One region of the Furfurilactobacillus curtus genome, then DNA from elsewhere that is predicted to be linked to it. Evidence: a T-box and tRNA genes for the amino acid it is inferred to sense, from the RefSeq annotation. Region 1 holds a T-box; the other regions hold tRNA genes.
The links. A T-box is a leader RNA that pairs with one kind of tRNA and senses whether it is charged. The one in region 1 lies ahead of leuS (leucine--tRNA ligase), so its partner is inferred to be a tRNA-Leu.

Region 1 (6,066 bases):
GTAATCATGATTTTAAGGAAAGTTAGGATAAGTGAATGTCGAAGAAACGGACGACTAATGTCACGTTGGTAACGGTAGCCTTGTTTGTAGCCACCTTTATGTCAGCTGTGGAAGGAACGATTGTGTCGACAGCGATGCCGACGATTGTTGGAGATCTGCACGGCGTCACCTTGATGAATTGGGTTTTCTCCATCTACTTGTTAACCAATTCATTAGCAACCCCGATTTATGGCAAACTTTCGGATCGAATTGGTCGAAAGCCAGTCTTTTTATTTGGTTTGGTAGTATTTGTGTTTGGTTCAATGATGAGCGGCTTGTCGAATTCAATGGGCACCTTAATTCTTTGGCGAGCAGTACAAGGGATTGGAGCAGGCACGATTATGCCAGTCTCCTTTACCATCATTGCGGATATTTATCCCTTCGAAAAAAGAGCACAAGTGATGGGACTAAATGGATCGGCTTGGGGTGTGGCGTCGGTAGTGGCCCCGTTACTTGGTGGTTTTATCGTTGATCAATTAAGCTGGCATTGGGTATTCTTCATTAATATTCCCATCGGTTTAGTCACCATCTTGATGATCATGATTTTTTTACACGAACCCAAGCAACAGCCGGCAGACGCACCCCTTGATGTGCTTGGCAGTCTCTGGTTATCCGTGGCGTTGTTGGGTTTGATGATCGGCTTTCAAATGAGCGGTGATGGGACTGACAATGTTTGGCTAATTGTTGGTGTCTTCATGATGGCGATCGTGGCCCTGGGACTATTTATTTGGCAAGAGCAGCGGGCAGCGGATCCGATTATTGATTTACAACTGTTTAATGAACGGACTTTTGTCGTTCAAAATGCAGTGGCGGCGTTGATTTCCGGTTTCTTAATTTGTTTTAACGTCTATATTCCGACGTGGACGCAAGGCCTACTGGGTTTACGTGCCGCAGAAGCAGGTTTTGCCGTGACACCTAGTTCCGTGATGTGGATCGTGGGATCTTTTATTACGGGGCGCGTCATTACAAGGTTAACACCACAGCGCATTGTAGGCATTAGCATTGGCATTGTTTTAATCGGTGCCATTGCGTTGGTTCTTTTACCTTCCCAAACCGCTTTTTGGGTCTTTTTGGTGGTCTCTGCTGAATTAGGGGTTGGTTTTGGAATTAGTATTACGACGACAACGGTAACGAGCCAACATTTAGTCGATCCAGTTAATATCGGGATGGCGACCTCGTTTAATACGCTGGCACGAAGTCTGTCTCAGACAGTAATGCTCGCTATTTATGGAATTGTGATGAATGCCAGCTTGGCTCACGGCGTGGCCACCCACCCGGGAGTCAAGCTCAGTCAATTGAACGCGCTGATTAATCCGGAAACGGCTCAGCAATTACCAGCAAAAATTTTACCAACACTACGATCAATTATGGGTAGTGGTGTGCGTCACGTCTTCATCGTTGCGTTGATATTAGTGATCCTAGCTGGGGTTTTGAATCTGCTGGATCGTCCGCAACACGTGGAATCCTGATTTGGCCGTTTAAACGTTAAGATATTAAGTGATTGTTTGAAGATTGGGCCATTCTGGGCCTAAAAATAAAGCCTCCCAAATTTGGGAGGCTTTATCAGTTTATCCAGTTCATTTAGTTAAGTCGAATCGCCGATACACTGCGCGGGCCAAAGAATAGATAGCGAGAGATAAGGAGTTCAGCTAGCGCGAGACTGGCGCCAGCAACCACATCACTTGGAAAATGAACACCCAGATAAACGCGGCTTAAACAAATCGTGATGATCAGTAAGGTTAACAACGCATTAAAGACGGCCCGTAGCGCAAAACGATCAACGTATAAGTTACATAAGATGATGAGGGACCCATACATCAAAGTGACATTCATGGCGTGACCACTGGGGAAACTAAAGCCGCCGGCCGCAACTAAATGCAAAATAAGTGGCCGTGGTCGGGCAACAAGGTGTTTGATGAGCGTGTTCACCACTAATGCCAAGACGCCCACGTTAATTGCGAAGAAGAGGGCCCCTTGCAGTTTTTGTCGCCACCACAGACCTAGTGAGAAGATGATCATCACCACCAATGTAAACTTAACATTACCTAACCGAGTGATGTTACGGAAAAACCAGGTTCGCTCAGGCGTGACAGGTTGGCGAATTAAGTGAGTCAATGTTTGGTCGAATGTGAGTAGCAGTGGTGCTCGTAGCAGAACTCCGGTTAGCAAAATGAAAAAGAGTAGCAAACCGAGACTAACGATCAACCAGCGGAATCTTTGCCAGCGCACTGAGGTTATTTGATTAATAGAGAATCACCACCGATTAATTGAAGTGAGTGTTGTTCATTATAACATGGTTCACGCCTTGAGATTGATTGAAAAGTTCAGGTTGGCTGACTGTGAACGACATTGTGACCATTTGATCTAAAGCTAAATTAACACTAGTACAAGATGGTAAACTCACTAAAGTCGCCGCCTTACTTCGAGCAAAACGCGCTTGTTTTTCCTAGTTTGAACTGCTATGCTAAGACCATTCTTTTAAACAGTTAACGGGTGCGGATTAGTAAATGATGGCTTTAATAAAGCGAGCTGACGGATGGTGCAAGTCAGTTTAGGGCCAATGTTGAACTCACCGCTAAAGCCAAAAATGCTGAAGCTAGGTTATAGGCGTTTTCGCAGGTCGGCGTTATCGACTTTGAGGGTTGTCAGGGAGCGTAAGCCTGATAAAAGATAGGTGGTACCGCGGAAAATTCCGTCCTATCAACTGCTTGAAGGCAGTTGATAGGACTTTTTTTTGTGTCGAGCAATCTTGTCTTTAGTCGGCGGACATCGAATTCCACTGCCAGTTCACGGTTTTTGGGCAACGTTAACGAACTGTATAAGGAGGCTACTATGCCATACGATCATCGTAGTATTGAAAAAAAGTGGCAGAAATATTGGGAAACAAACCATACGTTTAAGGCTAAAGATGGTGTAGATCAGCCTAAATATTATGCATTGGATATGTTTCCTTATCCTTCGGGGCAAGGATTACACGTTGGTCATCCAGAAGGGTATACCGCAACTGACGCAATGAGCCGACTTAAGCGGATGCAAGGCTTCAATGTGTTACACCCGATGGGATGGGATGCGTTTGGGTTACCAGCTGAGCAATACGCGTTAAAAACCGGCCACAATCCGAAAAGTTTTACTGATCAGAATATTGATGTTTTTCGCAAGCAGGTCAAGTCGCTTGGTTTTTCGTATGACTGGGATCGCGAGATCAATACGACTGATCCGGAGTATTATCGTTGGACACAATGGATTTTTGAGCAGCTTTACAAACGCGGCTTAGCTTATGAAGATGAGATTATGGTGAACTGGGCGCCTGATTTTATGGGTGGAACTGTCGTCGCCAATGAAGAAGTCATCGATGGTAAAACGGAGCGTGGTGGTTATCCCGTCTATCGGGTCCCTATGCGGCAATGGGTTTTGAAAATTACAGCGTATGCGGATCGTTTGCTAGACGATTTAGATGATTTGGATTGGCCCGAAAGTATCAAAGAACAACAACGTCATTGGATTGGTCGCTCAGAAGGTGCTAGTGTGTTTTTCGAGATCGCTGATCAAACCGATGCAACGAAAATCGAAGTCTTTACGACTCGGCCGGACACCCTATTTGGTGCGTCATATCTTGTTTTAGCGCCTGAGCATGACTTGGTTGACCAAATCACTACAGCTGGTCAGCAGGCCGCGGTCAGTGAGTATCGCCAACAGATCGCCTCCAAATCGGATTTGGAACGGACGGATTTGAATAAAGATAAAACGGGCGTCTTCACCGGTGCTTATGGCATTAACCCGATTAATGGCGAACGATTGCCGATCTGGATTGCTGATTACGTGCTATCTTCTTACGGGACTGGTGCGATTATGGCCGTGCCAGCTCATGACACACGTGATTTTGATTTCGCTAAAAAATTTGCCTTGCCAATTAAACCAGTTATCGAAGGTGGCGATGTGACGAAGGCAGCTTACACTGGCAATGGGATTCACATAAATTCAGGCTTTTTAGATGGCTTAGATAAACAAACTGCCATTGGTGCGGCGGTTGATTGGTTGACGGAACATCAGGCAGGCGGTAAGAAGATTAATTACCGTTTGCGGGACTGGATTTTCAGCCGCCAACGATACTGGGGCGAACCGATTCCAGTGATTCATTGGGATGACGGGGAAACTACCCTAGTGCCGGAAGATGAATTACCATTAACGTTGCCAGATACAGACCAACTTGAACCATCGGGGACTGGTGAAAGTCCGCTAGCAAACATTGAAGATTGGGTCAATGTGACGGATAAAAATGGTCGCCATGGTAAACGGGATACGAATACGATGCCACAATGGGCTGGCTCGTCATGGTATTTCTTACGCTATATCGATCCGCACAATCAACATGCGCTTGCCGATCCGGAGAAACTAAAGTATTGGCTTCCAGTTGACCTTTACATTGGTGGTGCTGAACACGCAGTTTTACATTTGCTGTATGCACGTTTTTGGCACAAGGTGTTATATGATTTGGGCGTGGTACCGACCAAAGAGCCATTCCAGAAGTTAGTCAATCAAGGGATGATTCTCGGAAATAACCATGAGAAGATGTCTAAATCAAAAGGTAATGTGATCAACCCAGATGATATTGTAGACAAATATGGGGCTGATACGTTGCGGCTGTATGAAATGTTTATGGGGCCGTTGGAAGAATCTAAACCATGGAGTGAAGATGGCATCAATGGTGCCTACAAGTGGTTACAACGGGTATGGCGACTGATGATTGATGATAACAATCATCTGCGTGATCGGGTCACGACAATTAACGATGGCCAACTCGATAAGGTTTATCATGAAACGGTCAAAAAAGTGACCGAGGATTATGAACGCATGCACTTCAACACCGCCATCTCACAAATGATGGTCTTTGTGAACGAAGCGCATAAAGTGGATGATTTACCTGTACCTTACATGGAAGGCTTAATTAAATTGTTAGCACCATTAGTACCGCACCTTGCTGAAGAGCTGTGGCATTACTTCAATGAATCAGAAACCATCGCTTATCAGCCGTGGCCAACGTATGATCCAGCAAAATTAGTGGAACGAACGGTGGAAATCGTGCTTCAAGTGAATGGTAAAGTGAAGAGCCACGTGACGGTGGTCAAAGACATCAGTCGCGAAGAATTAAGTGAGTTGGCTTTAGCCGATGAACATATGCAGAAGGCACTGGCTGGTAAAACTGTTCGCAAAACGATTGTTGTGCCAGGCAAAATTGTCAATGTGGTCGCTAATTAATTAATTTTTAGTGACGATTGAATTTAATGAACGGGCGTGACCATCGGTTTTTCAGGTGATCGCGCCCGTTTTTGAAATTGAATAGCGCTGGCATTGTTGTGAATTTTAACTGATTCTGTCATGTGATTATCGTTGAAATTGGTCAATGAAACTTCGTATAATGAATAGGCTGTGTAACTAATTGTGATTTTACTAAAGGTGATTTTTTTCGTGTCATCATTGGCTTAGTCGCGGTACACTATAACTTCAATGGAACCTGACTCTAATTAGAATTGAGATTGTTATGTCAAAGAAAGATCCAACACCAACTGAAGATCAACCGTTGCCAACGCGTAAACAATTTCGGCGGCGAAGAACCCTTAATAGTTTGATGGGCCTTTTCCATTTAAGGACTTCGGCTGGTCAATCAACGGCCGATGAGGGTGGGAGGCAATCAGCGGTCACCAATAATGAAGAAAAAACCAGTGCGACCCAAGCACAGACCACTACAAGTTCACTGTCACCAGAATCTGCTAGTAAGCCAATGGCTTCTAACACAATGTCAGCTGACCAAGCGAGTGTGGCCAACGAAATGCTTAGCGAAGATGTATCGGCGTCAATCGCACCGGCAACGTCAATGGCTGAGACTGAACGACCGGTTCCACTTGAAGCATTAGTGAGTGCTTCAATGAATGGGCTGGATGATGCTAAAAATAGCAACGCCAGGAACGTTGGATCAGCATCAGAATCAGTTGAGCCAAAGCGCCAAGTGGTCGATAAATCAGTTGACCA
Region 2 (6,066 bases), 1.9 Mb from region 1:
CGAAGCCGCCATGGCTGGCTAGCACGATAGCGAGCATTGCATCAACCTCCTTTCGCTTGGTCGTTATTCAAAAGTCGTTCATTAATTGCTGACTTATTGACGACTCGGGGATAAGTGTATCATAGCGCAAGTTAACTGCCAAAAAAAGCGCTTCCAGAAAATAATGAAAAATTTTTTGATACTTTAAAAAATGGCCGGATTATAATTGGCAATTAACTCTTCAGCACGTGATTAGCATAGCCTAGTGAAGCGCTTACATCAAGTAAAAAATCGTTGAGCCACTGTGCTTTCGTTTAAAATGGACTAGACAGGTTGATAGAAAGGCATTTTTATGTCATAAAAATTGATCAACTTTTTTGTCTCAATACTCATTCAGAGAAAATCTTTTTCTTAACTTTACTGAAATCCTAGGCGAGCCAAGTCAGCAACTTACAAAACATGGTGAATTTTGGGCCAGTTCTCTTTCTTTTTGTAAGTTGATTTGGTATACTAAATGGTAACTATTACTCTTTGCAACAAAAACTATCATAAAGGAGTCGTGTAAATGGCTAAAAAATCCAAGATCATTAAAGAACAACGTATTGAAGCAACCGTGGCAAAATATGCAGAAAAGCGGGCGACTTTAAAAGCAGCAAAAGATTATGCTGGATTAGCAGCACTGCCTAAAAATGCCTCACCTGTTAGAATTCACCGACGTGACCAAATCGACGGTCGGCCACATGCCTACTTACGTCGCTTTGGGCTCTCACGTCTTAATTTCCGTCAGCTTGCCTTACAAGGCAAAATTCCTGGTGTTCGCAAAGCAAGTTGGTAAGGTCACTTTATACGTAATGAACACCACCAACTCAAATTGTCCGTCAACGCTAATTAACAACCAAAAATGCCAATTTCCTTCTAGACGTTTCTAGAAGGAAATTGGCATTTTTGCTTAATCAACTGTTCATCTAATTCTTTTCAATCATTCATCCGTTTTCGCACTTAAATCAAGACTTGTTCTCAACTCATTGGTCACCCGTTGCTTTTCGCTATGGCCGACAACTTCAAAAGATTGTCCGTTAATCATCTGGCCTTGGCCTTGCATATGGTCGCTACTGATATTTTTAGTTGCTGATCGATAATTCTGAGCTAGCTTAACTAAATCCGAATTTGTCAAATCGGTTTGCGATTGTGAGGAAATCGAATTCAAGAAGCTCGAATTCAGGACCGTTTGGACAGCAATTGATTTCCGGAATAAAGCTTCCACAACCAATCGTTGGCGCGTTTGGCGCCCATAATCTCCTTGTGGATCGTCATAGCGCATCCGCGAAAATTTCAAGGCAGTTGCCCCATTCATATGATAGGTTTGTCCTTTTTCAAAGGTACTCCCCTCATAAGAGAAAGACAGCGGTGATGTCACCGTTACACCACCCACTTCGTTGATGGCCTTTTCTAACCCCCCCATATTTAACAGGGCGTAGTAATCAATAGGCACATTTAGTAAATTTTGAACGGTTTTAATCGTCGTGCCAACGCCACCATAAGCATAGGCCGCGTTAATTTTAGCTGGTGATTCATCTGGATAACCAGCAATATCAGTCATCGTATCCCGTGGCAAACTGACCAGCAACATCTTTTTGGTTTGCGGGTTAATCGTCGCAATCATGATTGTATCGGTTCGTCCCTTATAAGAACGTCCCAGAGCCCCTGTATCAGTTCCTAAAAATAGAATTGAAATAGGTTTTTTTGAATTCAAAACTGCCTTTGTGTCACGCGCTTTGGTAATGCCGGCCGACTTATATGCTTTACTCGTGGCCGAATTAATATTGTGATAGGCAACTGCGCCAAAACCGACAATCACGAGCAACAAGAGAATAATGATCCCCCAAAACCAACGCCATGGATGCCAACGCCGTGTGCCGTGTTGTTTCGGCTGCTTTGGTCCTTGTTGATTTGCGCTTCGGCGTTGCATGCGCGAATCCATATTGTTCTCATTTGGCTGGTTCTTCATCTCATGATCCCCCACGATAATTAACGATTTTGTTTTTTAAACTTCAATTTATTGTAAACCATCAGGCAAACTTTCACATCTCTTATTCTAGACTGAAGCTTTTCTTAAAGGTTGCATTCACCAGCATCGGCTCGACAAAGACCTCAAAGCGAAACAAGCTGAGTGACTTTGAATACTAGCGGAAGCTGACTGGTTGACGTTTTCTGCCAATTAGGCGGCCTTGAGGCACAGACATCAAGCTGGTGTAGCTGGGCAAAAATGGTAAACAACTGGTAAAGTTTGCCAACTTTCATTAGAATTGACTCAATTAAACCAGATTGTGAGGAATTTTACGATGTCGAACCCCTTAGACCAACTCCAACAGGTTTACCAAACGACAAATACGATCGCGTTGGCCACTTCATTTCATAACGAAGCCGACGTTAAAGTCATCAACTTCGTGTGGTTTTCCGACGAACCAACAACGATGTACTTTTCTTCCGTTCGCGGTAGCCATGCCCTTAATTTATATGCTGAACACGCCAATGCATCATTGACAACAATTCCATTTACCGGAACACCAAACAATCCGTTTATCCGCGCCCACGACGTGCACATCGCACCATCAAGCAAAACAATGGCAGACTTGCTTCCTCGTTATCTTGAATTAATTCCTAACTATCAACAAGTGTGGGATGCCATTGGCCCTACATTAGCGGTATATGAAATTCACTTTCAACAACTACATGTCGATCCAGGTCTCGGTCAACCAAAATTCGATCTTGATTTTACTGCAATAAATTAGCAAAACACCAAAAAAGCAGCTTCACCTGAAAACAGGAAGCTGCTTTTTATGCGGCCACCGAGACTTGAACTCGGATGATCGAAGGGATCACAAGATCCTTAATCTTGCGCGTCTGCCAATTCCGCCATGGCCGCATCAACAAGAAAGATTCTATCAAACATTCTCATTGAAGGCAACGGTTGATTTTAATTTGCTGGCAGCGACCTTTAATTAGGTTGCCCACTTAGAGCTGTGGCAAATTGGACTTTTACAGTGTTGTTCACTGTCGATCAGCTTCTAGTACTGTCAGGACCACACCTCGCTCAATCGTAAGATTCTAACCACTCAAACTTTACCCCCACGTTTAAATCAGGGTAAGAACACTTCATTCAATCAGGCGTGATGACTTCGTAAAATTTCAGTTTATTTTGCTACCCAACTTCGCGAACCAACTCGTCTAGCTGGAGACGGCCACCGCAATAACCACAAGCATACCGTTCAAGATTAACCCGCCGATGCCGAATAAATTGGCGGCCACATTTCTGACAATGATAATAATACTGCCGCCCAGAGTGCTTAGATTTCACCGATTGCTTGGGCGTCGGTGCGTAGCGGGAGCCACCAACTTGCGCCAGCAACTGCTTAAATTCATGACTACGATGTTGGTAGGGTAACCCTGCCAACGCAAGGTGATAATGGACTAACTCATGACGAATGACGCCAATCAAAGTTTCTCGATCAAAATCATTAATCATTCGCGGATTGATATCGATATGATGGTCTACTAAATGATAACGGCCACCAGTTGACCGCAAGCGGGCATTAAAAATAGCCTGATGTTTAAATGGACGACCAAAATCCTGCAGAGAAATTTCTTCTACTAGTGCTTGCAAAGCTTCATTTGTCATCTACCTCTCCTTTCCTGAATAGACACAGTGTAATTTTCGCAACTTAATGGTCAATGTAAGATCTGAATTTCATTGCCAATCTAACTCGACCAAAATGCAAGCGTGAGACTTAACACCGAATTGAGAGCGAGCACTAGCGAAAAAGTGAGCATCTTCCTTACTTTGGAAGGTGCTCACTTTATTGCTAGGCACAGCTCTCAGGCGTTTGCCGCACGTTTTGACCATGGCGACGTGGTGCACAAAAGCAACAAATCGCAACGCCTTTTATAAGTCATGGCCCAAACTCACCCGCTAATCAGATCTGATTAAGACATACGCAAGTTGACATCATTTTGACGTTAATTACGCTTGCGTTTGCATTAAAGTTTGCACCAACCGAATAATCCGGTTCATCGCCTCAGTCTGGTCCGTCTCAGCTTGGTCGAATTGTATTTGATCAACTTGATGACTACCCAAATTAACACTATCAGTCATGGCCTGACAAGCAGTGACATAGGTCGTGTAGGCTGTCACTAGACTCCGATGTTTTCCTAAAAAACGAGCCGGCGCTTGCAATTGCTGGAGTCGCTCCTGGAGGCTGCGATAGCGCTCCGTCCCATCTTGAAATTCGGCCTTGATATCCGCCAGATTCGCCGCGTCAATCTGATCCAAATGTGCTTGATCAAGCGCTTCACGTAACTTCGTATAATAAGGCTCTAGTCCTTGTTGAATCGTTTGTGTTTCTTCGATCACCTGCGAAAGCGTTCGCGCAAATGCTATCATTAAATTCTTTTTCAAAAGTCTTACTCCTGTCATCAATCAAATTAGTGACGGCGTGACGCCATCCGCTGGAACAATTTTACCACTTCCACGATCAAAATCATGGCAACCCCGGCGCTCAAGACAATCAGCCATTGGAAACCAGATAGCGTTGTGACGTGGAATAAACCATTAAAACCAGGAATTGCAATCGTCGCAGCTAAGAGAATGAAAGCTGCTAAGATGGCCCAGTTAAACGCCCGGTTTTTAAACAATTGAGCGGTGAAGATGGTGCCGTGAATCGATTTTGAGTTAAAGGCGTGGAATAGCTGAATCAAGCCCAATGTCGCAAAGGCCATGGTTAGCGCGTCGGCATGCACCTGCGTCGCATTTGCGTGGACGGGGAATGTTAATGCAAGCCAATAAACCAGTAAGGTCAAGCCACCCTCGAGCAGACCTTGATAGATAATGTTGCCAAAGACACCACCCGACAGGAAGTTTGACGAACGTCCCCGCGGTTTTTGTTGCATAATGTTTTTCTCAGCGGGTTCTAATCCTAAGGCAATCGCTGGAAAGGTATCCGTCACTAAGTTAATCCACAGAATATGCACCGGTGCCAAAATTTGCCACCCCATCATTGTCATAACAAATAGGGTCAATACTTCTCCTAAGTTAGCGGACAACAAGTATTGAATCGCCTTTTGAATATTTGCGAACACTTTGCGACCTTCGCGAACTGCCACCACAATCGTGGAAAAGTTGTCGTCAGCCAACACCATATCAGAGGCCCCTTTAGAAACCTCAGTTCCGGTGATGCCCATGCCAACACCAATATCAGCTGCCTTTAATGCTGGGGCATCATTAACCCCATCACCGGTCATGGCAACCACTTTGCCTTTTTGTTGCCATGCATTGACAATACGAACTTTATGTTCAGGAGCCACCCGTGCGTAGACAGAATATTGTTCCACTTGATCAGAAAACTCAGCCTCACTCAATGCATCAAGCTGTGCGCCAGTAATGACGCCAGCCTGATCATTAGCGTCAATGATCCCCAACCGAACCGCAATCGCTTTTGCCGTATCCGCATGGTCGCCCGTGATCATCAGCGGGCGAATCCCAGCCGACTTTGCTTCCGCAACGGCACCGGCCACTTCTGGTCGTTCTGGGTCGATCATCCCGACAAATCCAGTAAAAATTAAATCTTGCTCGACTTGCTTGCTAGTCATCTCGGCTGGAATTGTTGTGACTGGTCGATAAGCAAAGGCCAATACTCTCAAGGCTTGAACCGCCAATTGATGATTGATGGTCAATAATTGCTCACGTAATTGATCGGTCATTGGGCTAATCTCACCATTGCTTTGAATCCGAGTAACACGTTTCAACAATTCATCAGGGGCCCCTTTTACGGTTACCCACAATTGATCATTGGCCTCATTCATTTGGTTAACGGTCGTCATTAATTTACGTTCAGAATCAAACGGAATTTCAGCTACGCGGGGGTGGGCTGCCAAAAAGTCTTCCGGATTCACCTGATGGTCGATATTGTATTGAACTAAGGCAGTTTCGGTTGGGTCACCGACTAACTGATCATCGATTGTTTTAGTGTCGTTGTTTAATAAAAGTAAACTTGCTAGCAGCCCCTGATCATCTTCACTTGTCGCACCGGC
Region 3 (6,066 bases), 120 kb from region 1:
AGCGTCGTTTGGTTAACTGAAGTTCAACGGCTGACAGGTGTCACCTTGTTCTTGCTGTGGATTGGTGCCTTTATCATCACCACAATCTTAATCACAGTCATTAAAGTATGGCAATTACGTGGCCAGCAAACTGACAAGGAGGAACCTCATGACCAACATTAATTCTGAGAAACCAACTAACCGACCGCGATGGTCAAGAATCGTCGAGGTGATCGCCCTGTGGGTGATGGTTCAATTACCGCCAGCATTACTGGGAATGGCTAAGCATGCCTCCTACGATAATTTTAGTGGCTATCTGTTGACCTTAAGCTATTGGGCAGCTTTTGGGTTAGCCATTTGGATCGCCTATCGTCGTTTTCGTTATTGGTCAGGTCAGCGCTTATTCCATGATTTCAAATGGCGCGATTTAGGAATTGCCGTCCTTGCCTATTTAGTCATCATCATAGGTGAATCACTGTTACTGCGCTTGCAACAGGTACTGTATCATCAACAATCAACGGCTAATAATGATGCCATTAGTCAAATTATGAAGACCAGTCCAGTTGCACTAGTCGCATTCGTCGTTTCAGCCATTTTTTTAACGCCGTTTTTGGAAGAACTCGTTTTTCGAGGCGTAATCACAAATATCTTTTTTAGACCATCGCAGACTTGGCTGAAAATTATTCTTTCAGGTCTCATTTTTTCTACTGGCCACCTTTCGACCAACCCAATTAGTTTTCTCGTTTACTGTTTAATGGGTGCTGTTTTGGCGGCGACGTATCTGTGGACCGGGAAACAGTTTAATTCAATCTTAGTTCATTTTCTGATTAATAGTTTGGCGATGACTCAGCTACTAGTTACGGTCTTACATTGATTTTTAAGATCACGTGTTAAACATCGGCAGACTGATTTACTGATAAATATCAGCATCAGATTTACATCATTCGATTACAAAAACGAGGTCATCTTCCGTAATTTGCGGAAGATGACCTCGTTTTTGTAATCCTCACGCTGAGGTTACCATACACTTTTTGTTCTTGGCTACTTATCATCATGATGGGATTGATCTGGATCAGTGAACTCGCCATCAAAAGTGTCTTCATGATGCGTGGTGTCAGACCAGGAATTAAAATGATCACTCGCTGAAAAATGTGTGCCATCTGGCTCAGGCATCACTAACGCTGCGATCGCATAGGCAATCAAGCCGGTCCCAACTGACCAAAGTATCAAAATACTACCAATGACTCTTGTCAGCGCCACGTCCCAACCGAAGTATTCAGCAATTCCGCCAAAAACGCCCGCTAAAACACGATCATTGGATTTAGTTAAATGTTTTTTCATCGTTATACCTCCACCTAGCTTGAATCAACAACTGTCCACACTATTGTACGGAATTATTGCCATCACTGGTAGTTAATTGCAGCCGATCATTATTAGTTTCGTTTTGCTGCAACAGACCGCCGTCTTCACGATGCTGATCGAACAAACGATTATTGTCAGCACCATGTAAAATATAGCCTTTGCCACGATCTGCACCGACAACCGTATTATCGCCATCCTGATTATTAACGTTTACAATCCCGGTGATTCCGCCATTACGCATCCGAAAGTCCCCATCGGCCAATTGAACCGTCGCTTGATTTAACCAAACGTCTTTCAAGGCAACATCACCATCATCAGTTATCAGCTGCGAATTGGTGAGATTCATCTGCTGCAAGTAAATGTTGCCATCGCCAGTGCTTAGTCGCATGCCTTCGCCGACCGTGGCATGTTCCAAGCTGACGTTACTATTCGTGTGAATCGTCAGTTTATTGGTTTGAACATCTGTCAACCGCATGTCCCCACCTTGATTGACTAATTTAATTTGGTCCAATTTTGTGCCTCGTGGTACCGTGACAACCACCGTTCGATCAGGTAATTGACTATGTCCACCCTCAATCATATCATTGCCATCGGACCCAAAATGCCAACCAGAAGTCGCGTTATCATTCTTAGTTTGTTCGATGACCAAGCGTTGATTTTTAACTGTAACCCGTGGCATCGCCTTGGCATTACTGCGAACCTGCACTCGATAACTATCGCCTTCCTTGATCCGGAGCTGGTTGCTTTTTAAATCGGCATCAAGCACCTTGAATGATTTCACCTTTCGATCAAACGTCTTCACGTGCACTAGCTCTGGTTGATGTTGATCGTTAAAGGTCACGCTTTTAAAGCTGTGTGTCATGGCACCAATCGCCATTAAAACCAAACCAATCACTAAAATAACTAAACCAATTTTTAATGTTCGTTTCATGCAGATTGCCCCCCTCGCGGTTGTTGTCGACGATTACTAAACTTTCGATAGGCAAACCGAATGAAATTTGCAATCATCTGAATGAGCCACCGCACAATGTAATAGAACAATGGCATCAAGACTAAAGCGCCGCCGAGGCCAGTTAAACCGATGCCGATGTAGGCGATCCCAATAAAAATGTGACTGCCCAACAGCCAAAAACCAGTGTATAGCGATACTCCAGCCACCATCATTCCAGCTGCTAATAAGGTGATTGCTAAAACAACTGCCAGTCCCACTGCCAAAATCGCCATGAAGATGACCAATAAAAGGATTAAAATAATGCCAATCGCCGCCGGAATCGTGACTGGCGTTGACAATACCGCCAAAATGATCAGCCATACCATTGTCGCATTTGATCGAGGACTACGCCGCTCACCATTTTGTTCGGCAGTTTCGTTTTCTTTAATCGAATAATCTGCTAATACCTTACGCGCCAACTGTTTTGGCGTACCCAGCTTAGCAATGATTTCATCACCATCCGTTAAATTAGCATCTTCAATGTATTCCGTATAAAAATCTAAGACATCGGCGCGTTCTTCTTCTGTCAATCCGTGCAAACGCCGCTGCAGTTCACTTAAATATGTTTCATTTGTCATCAATATCCCCCCGTTCATCCGTCGATGGCGTTGCCGACGGATCAAAAATTTGGTCTAAACTAATTTTGTAAGCCGCCCATTCATGTATGATTTCACCCAGTCGAATTTTACCTGCATCGGTGATTTGATAATAACGCCGGTTACGTCCCTGAAAAGGCTGGTCATAAGTAGTCAACCAACTTTCTTTTTTCAGGCGTCGTAAAACGGGATACATGGTGGACTCTGAAACAGAAATTGATACCTGAATCTGTTGCGTGAGCGCATACCCATATAGGTCTTCGCGATCTAGTAGTGCTAGAACCATGCCATCAAGTAACTCGCTGCTAACTTGAATACTCATACCACCGCCTCCTCATTACTTTAATTTAGCCATGCCTAACTAGCTAACTTTGAATATGACTATATTATATGATGTATAGTATGAAAGTCAACACAATATGAATTTAAAAATAATTACACGAAATTCATGGCAGCGCTTGCCGTGTTCGAGCCGGTCGTGTAAACTATTACTTTGTTGAGAGTTCTCAATTGTTTCATGCCCCTGTGGCGGAATTGGCAGACGCGCAGCGTTCAGGTCGCTGTTCACCTTGGTGAGTACTGGTTCGAATCCAGCCAGGGGCACTCGAATAGGTTTTTAAAAACCTTGTCAAAACGCGTATAAACGTTGATACACCAACGTTTATACGCGTTTTTTATTTGCCAAAAGTTTCATAGAGTTGCATGAAGTTTCATTGATTTGTGCATGATTGTGTACAAAAAATTATACGGTGCACAATAAAGCAGACATAATGCTGTGCATTTAACTACCTACTTAGACGGGCTAAATACATAAATACAATCTACTTGATTATAAAAACGGTCCCGACTTTAAAAAGCCGAGACCGTTTTACTCATCCGATTTAGTTAGTAATAAGGTCTTTAAATAAGCCATAAACAAACTCACTTGGATCAAACGGACGCAAATCATTGACCTGCTCACCTAATCCCACAAACTTAACGGGTAAATGTAATTCATTTCGTATCGCTAGAACAATGCCACCTTTGGCAGTTCCATCCAATTTTGTCAAAACAATCCCCGTCACATCAGTTGCATCACCGAAAGTTTTAGCCTGATTCAAGGCATTTTGACCAGTGGTCGCATCCAAGACTAACAAGACCTCGTGGGGAGCTTCAGGGATCTCGCGACTCAACACGCGTTTCATTTTGGCCAACTCATTCATCAAATTAACCTTGTTTTGCAGCCGACCAGCCGTATCGACCATTAAAATGTCCACATCATCCTCTTTCGCTCGTTGAACAGCATCATAAACAACCGCTGCCGGATCACTCTTTTCAGGCAGGGCAACCACTGGGACATCATCTCGTTGACCCCAGACTTGCAGTTGTTCAATCGCCCCCGCTCTAAAGGTGTCTGCAGCTGCTAATAAGACCTTTTTCCCTTGTTGCTTATACATATTCGCCATTTTACCAACAGTCGTAGTTTTCCCCACGCCATTAACACCGACAAAGAAAATGACTGTTGGACCACTCTTGGCAAAGTTAACCGAATTATCTTCACCGTTACCTTCTGCGTCATACAGATTGACTAATTTTTCAATAATGACGTTTTCGACATCTGATTGTTTTTTGGCATTCTTCAAACGTACTTCATCGCGTAACTGATCAGTAATCGTCACTGCCGTATTAAAGCCCACGTCCGCGCCAATAAGAGTCTCCTCTAAATCATCAAAGAAGTCCTCATCAACACTTCGAAAGTTTGCTAAAAAGGCATTTAAACGGTCGCCAAAAGTCCGACGCGATTTGGCAAGTCCTTTATCATAAAGTTCTGCATCAGTTGCCTGGCTCAAAGTCGATCCTTCGTTGCTGCCAGCAGCATCCTGACGATCATCTTCAGCAACCATTGTTGAGGACGTCTCTGCTGAGCCGTCGCTCATTTCAACCGTGTCATTAACAACGGATTCAATGGAAGATGTCATCGGCTGACGCTCAGACGCCCCTGATTGGTCAGCGACTGTAGCTTCCGCTTGAGACTGAGAATGACTGGATTTTGCAGCTGCAGACAATGAATCAGCAACTGACTGCCGGGCTGTCAAAGAGGTGTTCGTATTGGCAACTTCCTCTGGCGTCATTTTTGTTGCCGATGACGCTGAGGAATTGCCTGACTCACGACTAACAGTTGATTCTGACATATCTTCTGAATTCGGCTTTACTTCAGAAATGCCCTCCGTTGCATCACTATTTAAATCCGTCTCAACTTGCCGATCAGGCTTTGTCGACTCAAGCGATTGGGCTGAATCGGCCCTTGCTGATGTAACCGCACTTGGCGTCTCACTCGCCGAGTTTGAAGTAGCGTCTGCTGTACTTTCATCGTTTTTACGTCGTCGAAAAATATCAAATAGTCCCATCAAATCACCTACTTTTCTCGATTATTTTAGTATTTCAATTAAACCGCTATGACGCATCATCGGCCAAGTCGTCTAATGAAACTGACACCATCTTTGAAACTCCAGATTCCTGCATGGTCACCCCATAAAGGAGGTTGGCATTCACCATGGTCCCCTTACGATGTGTAATCACGATAAATTGCGTTTCACCACCGAAGTCTCTTAGATAATGTGCAAATCGACTGACATTGGCCTCGTCTAAGGCCGCCTCTGTCTCATCCAAAATTGCAAATGGTACGGGGCGGACAACTAAGGTTGCAAACAATAACGTGATCGCCGTAAGTGATCGTTCACCACCAGATAGCAGGCTCATCCGTTGAAATTTTTTGCCAGGTGGTTGGGCCATAATATCGATTCCTGTCGTCAGCAAATGATCAGGGTCAGTCAATTGTAATCGTGCTTGACCGCCGCCAAACATTTTGACGAAGATTTCGCTAAAAGCCGCTGCCACTTCATCAAAAGCTGACTTGAAACGTGTTTGCACCTCTTCGTCCATTTCCGCCATAGTCATCTCCAACTGTTGTCGACTTGTGACCAAGTCAGACTGTTGGCGGGCCAAAAAGTCGTAACGATCGGAAACACGCTGGTATTCATCAATCGCACCAATGTTAACATCACCAATCTCGTCGAGGCCTCGTTTTAGCAATTTCAATTGTTTCTTAATCGCTTCAATTGGTAAATCAGCCATCGCCTTGGTAGCAGCTTCATAGCT

Region 2: it has a tRNA-Leu gene. The T-box ahead of leuS (leucine--tRNA ligase) is inferred to sense a tRNA for this amino acid. The anticodon was not compared.
Region 3: it has a tRNA-Leu gene. The T-box ahead of leuS (leucine--tRNA ligase) is inferred to sense a tRNA for this amino acid. The anticodon was not compared.

What each region holds. Positions count from the first base shown of each region.
Region 1 is NZ_BAAHXU010000001.1:53,411-59,476, forward strand. Features, by position in the region: gene ACYQ0Y_RS00410 (MDR family MFS transporter) at 36-1,508, shown strand; gene ACYQ0Y_RS00415 (phosphatase PAP2 family protein) at 1,621-2,268, opposite strand; T-box leader at 2,526-2,742, shown strand; gene leuS (leucine--tRNA ligase) at 2,872-5,295, shown strand; gene ACYQ0Y_RS00425 (putative polysaccharide biosynthesis protein) at 5,579-6,066, shown strand, end outside.
Region 2 is NZ_BAAHXU010000001.1:1,919,069-1,925,134, reverse strand. Features, by position in the region: gene ACYQ0Y_RS08970 (PTS sugar transporter subunit IIA) at 1-37, opposite strand, end outside; gene rpsN (30S ribosomal protein S14) at 545-814, shown strand; gene ACYQ0Y_RS08960 (LCP family protein) at 959-1,987, opposite strand; gene ACYQ0Y_RS08955 (pyridoxamine 5'-phosphate oxidase) at 2,322-2,771, shown strand; tRNA gene ACYQ0Y_RS08950 (tRNA-Leu) at 2,821-2,905, opposite strand; gene ACYQ0Y_RS08945 (SprT family protein) at 3,182-3,658, opposite strand; gene ACYQ0Y_RS08940 (hypothetical protein) at 4,001-4,435, opposite strand; gene ACYQ0Y_RS08935 (cation-translocating P-type ATPase) at 4,462-6,066, opposite strand, start outside.
Region 3 is NZ_BAAHXU010000001.1:171,315-177,380, reverse strand. Features, by position in the region: gene ACYQ0Y_RS01045 (hypothetical protein) at 1-162, shown strand, start outside; gene ACYQ0Y_RS01040 (CPBP family intramembrane glutamic endopeptidase) at 149-853, shown strand; gene ACYQ0Y_RS01035 (PspC domain-containing protein) at 1,021-1,320, opposite strand; gene ACYQ0Y_RS01030 (DUF4097 family beta strand repeat-containing protein) at 1,361-2,272, opposite strand; gene ACYQ0Y_RS01025 (DUF1700 domain-containing protein) at 2,269-2,910, opposite strand; gene ACYQ0Y_RS01020 (PadR family transcriptional regulator) at 2,900-3,250, opposite strand; tRNA gene ACYQ0Y_RS01015 (tRNA-Leu) at 3,448-3,531, shown strand; gene ftsY (signal recognition particle-docking protein FtsY) at 3,810-5,315, opposite strand; gene smc (chromosome segregation protein SMC) at 5,362-6,066, opposite strand, start outside.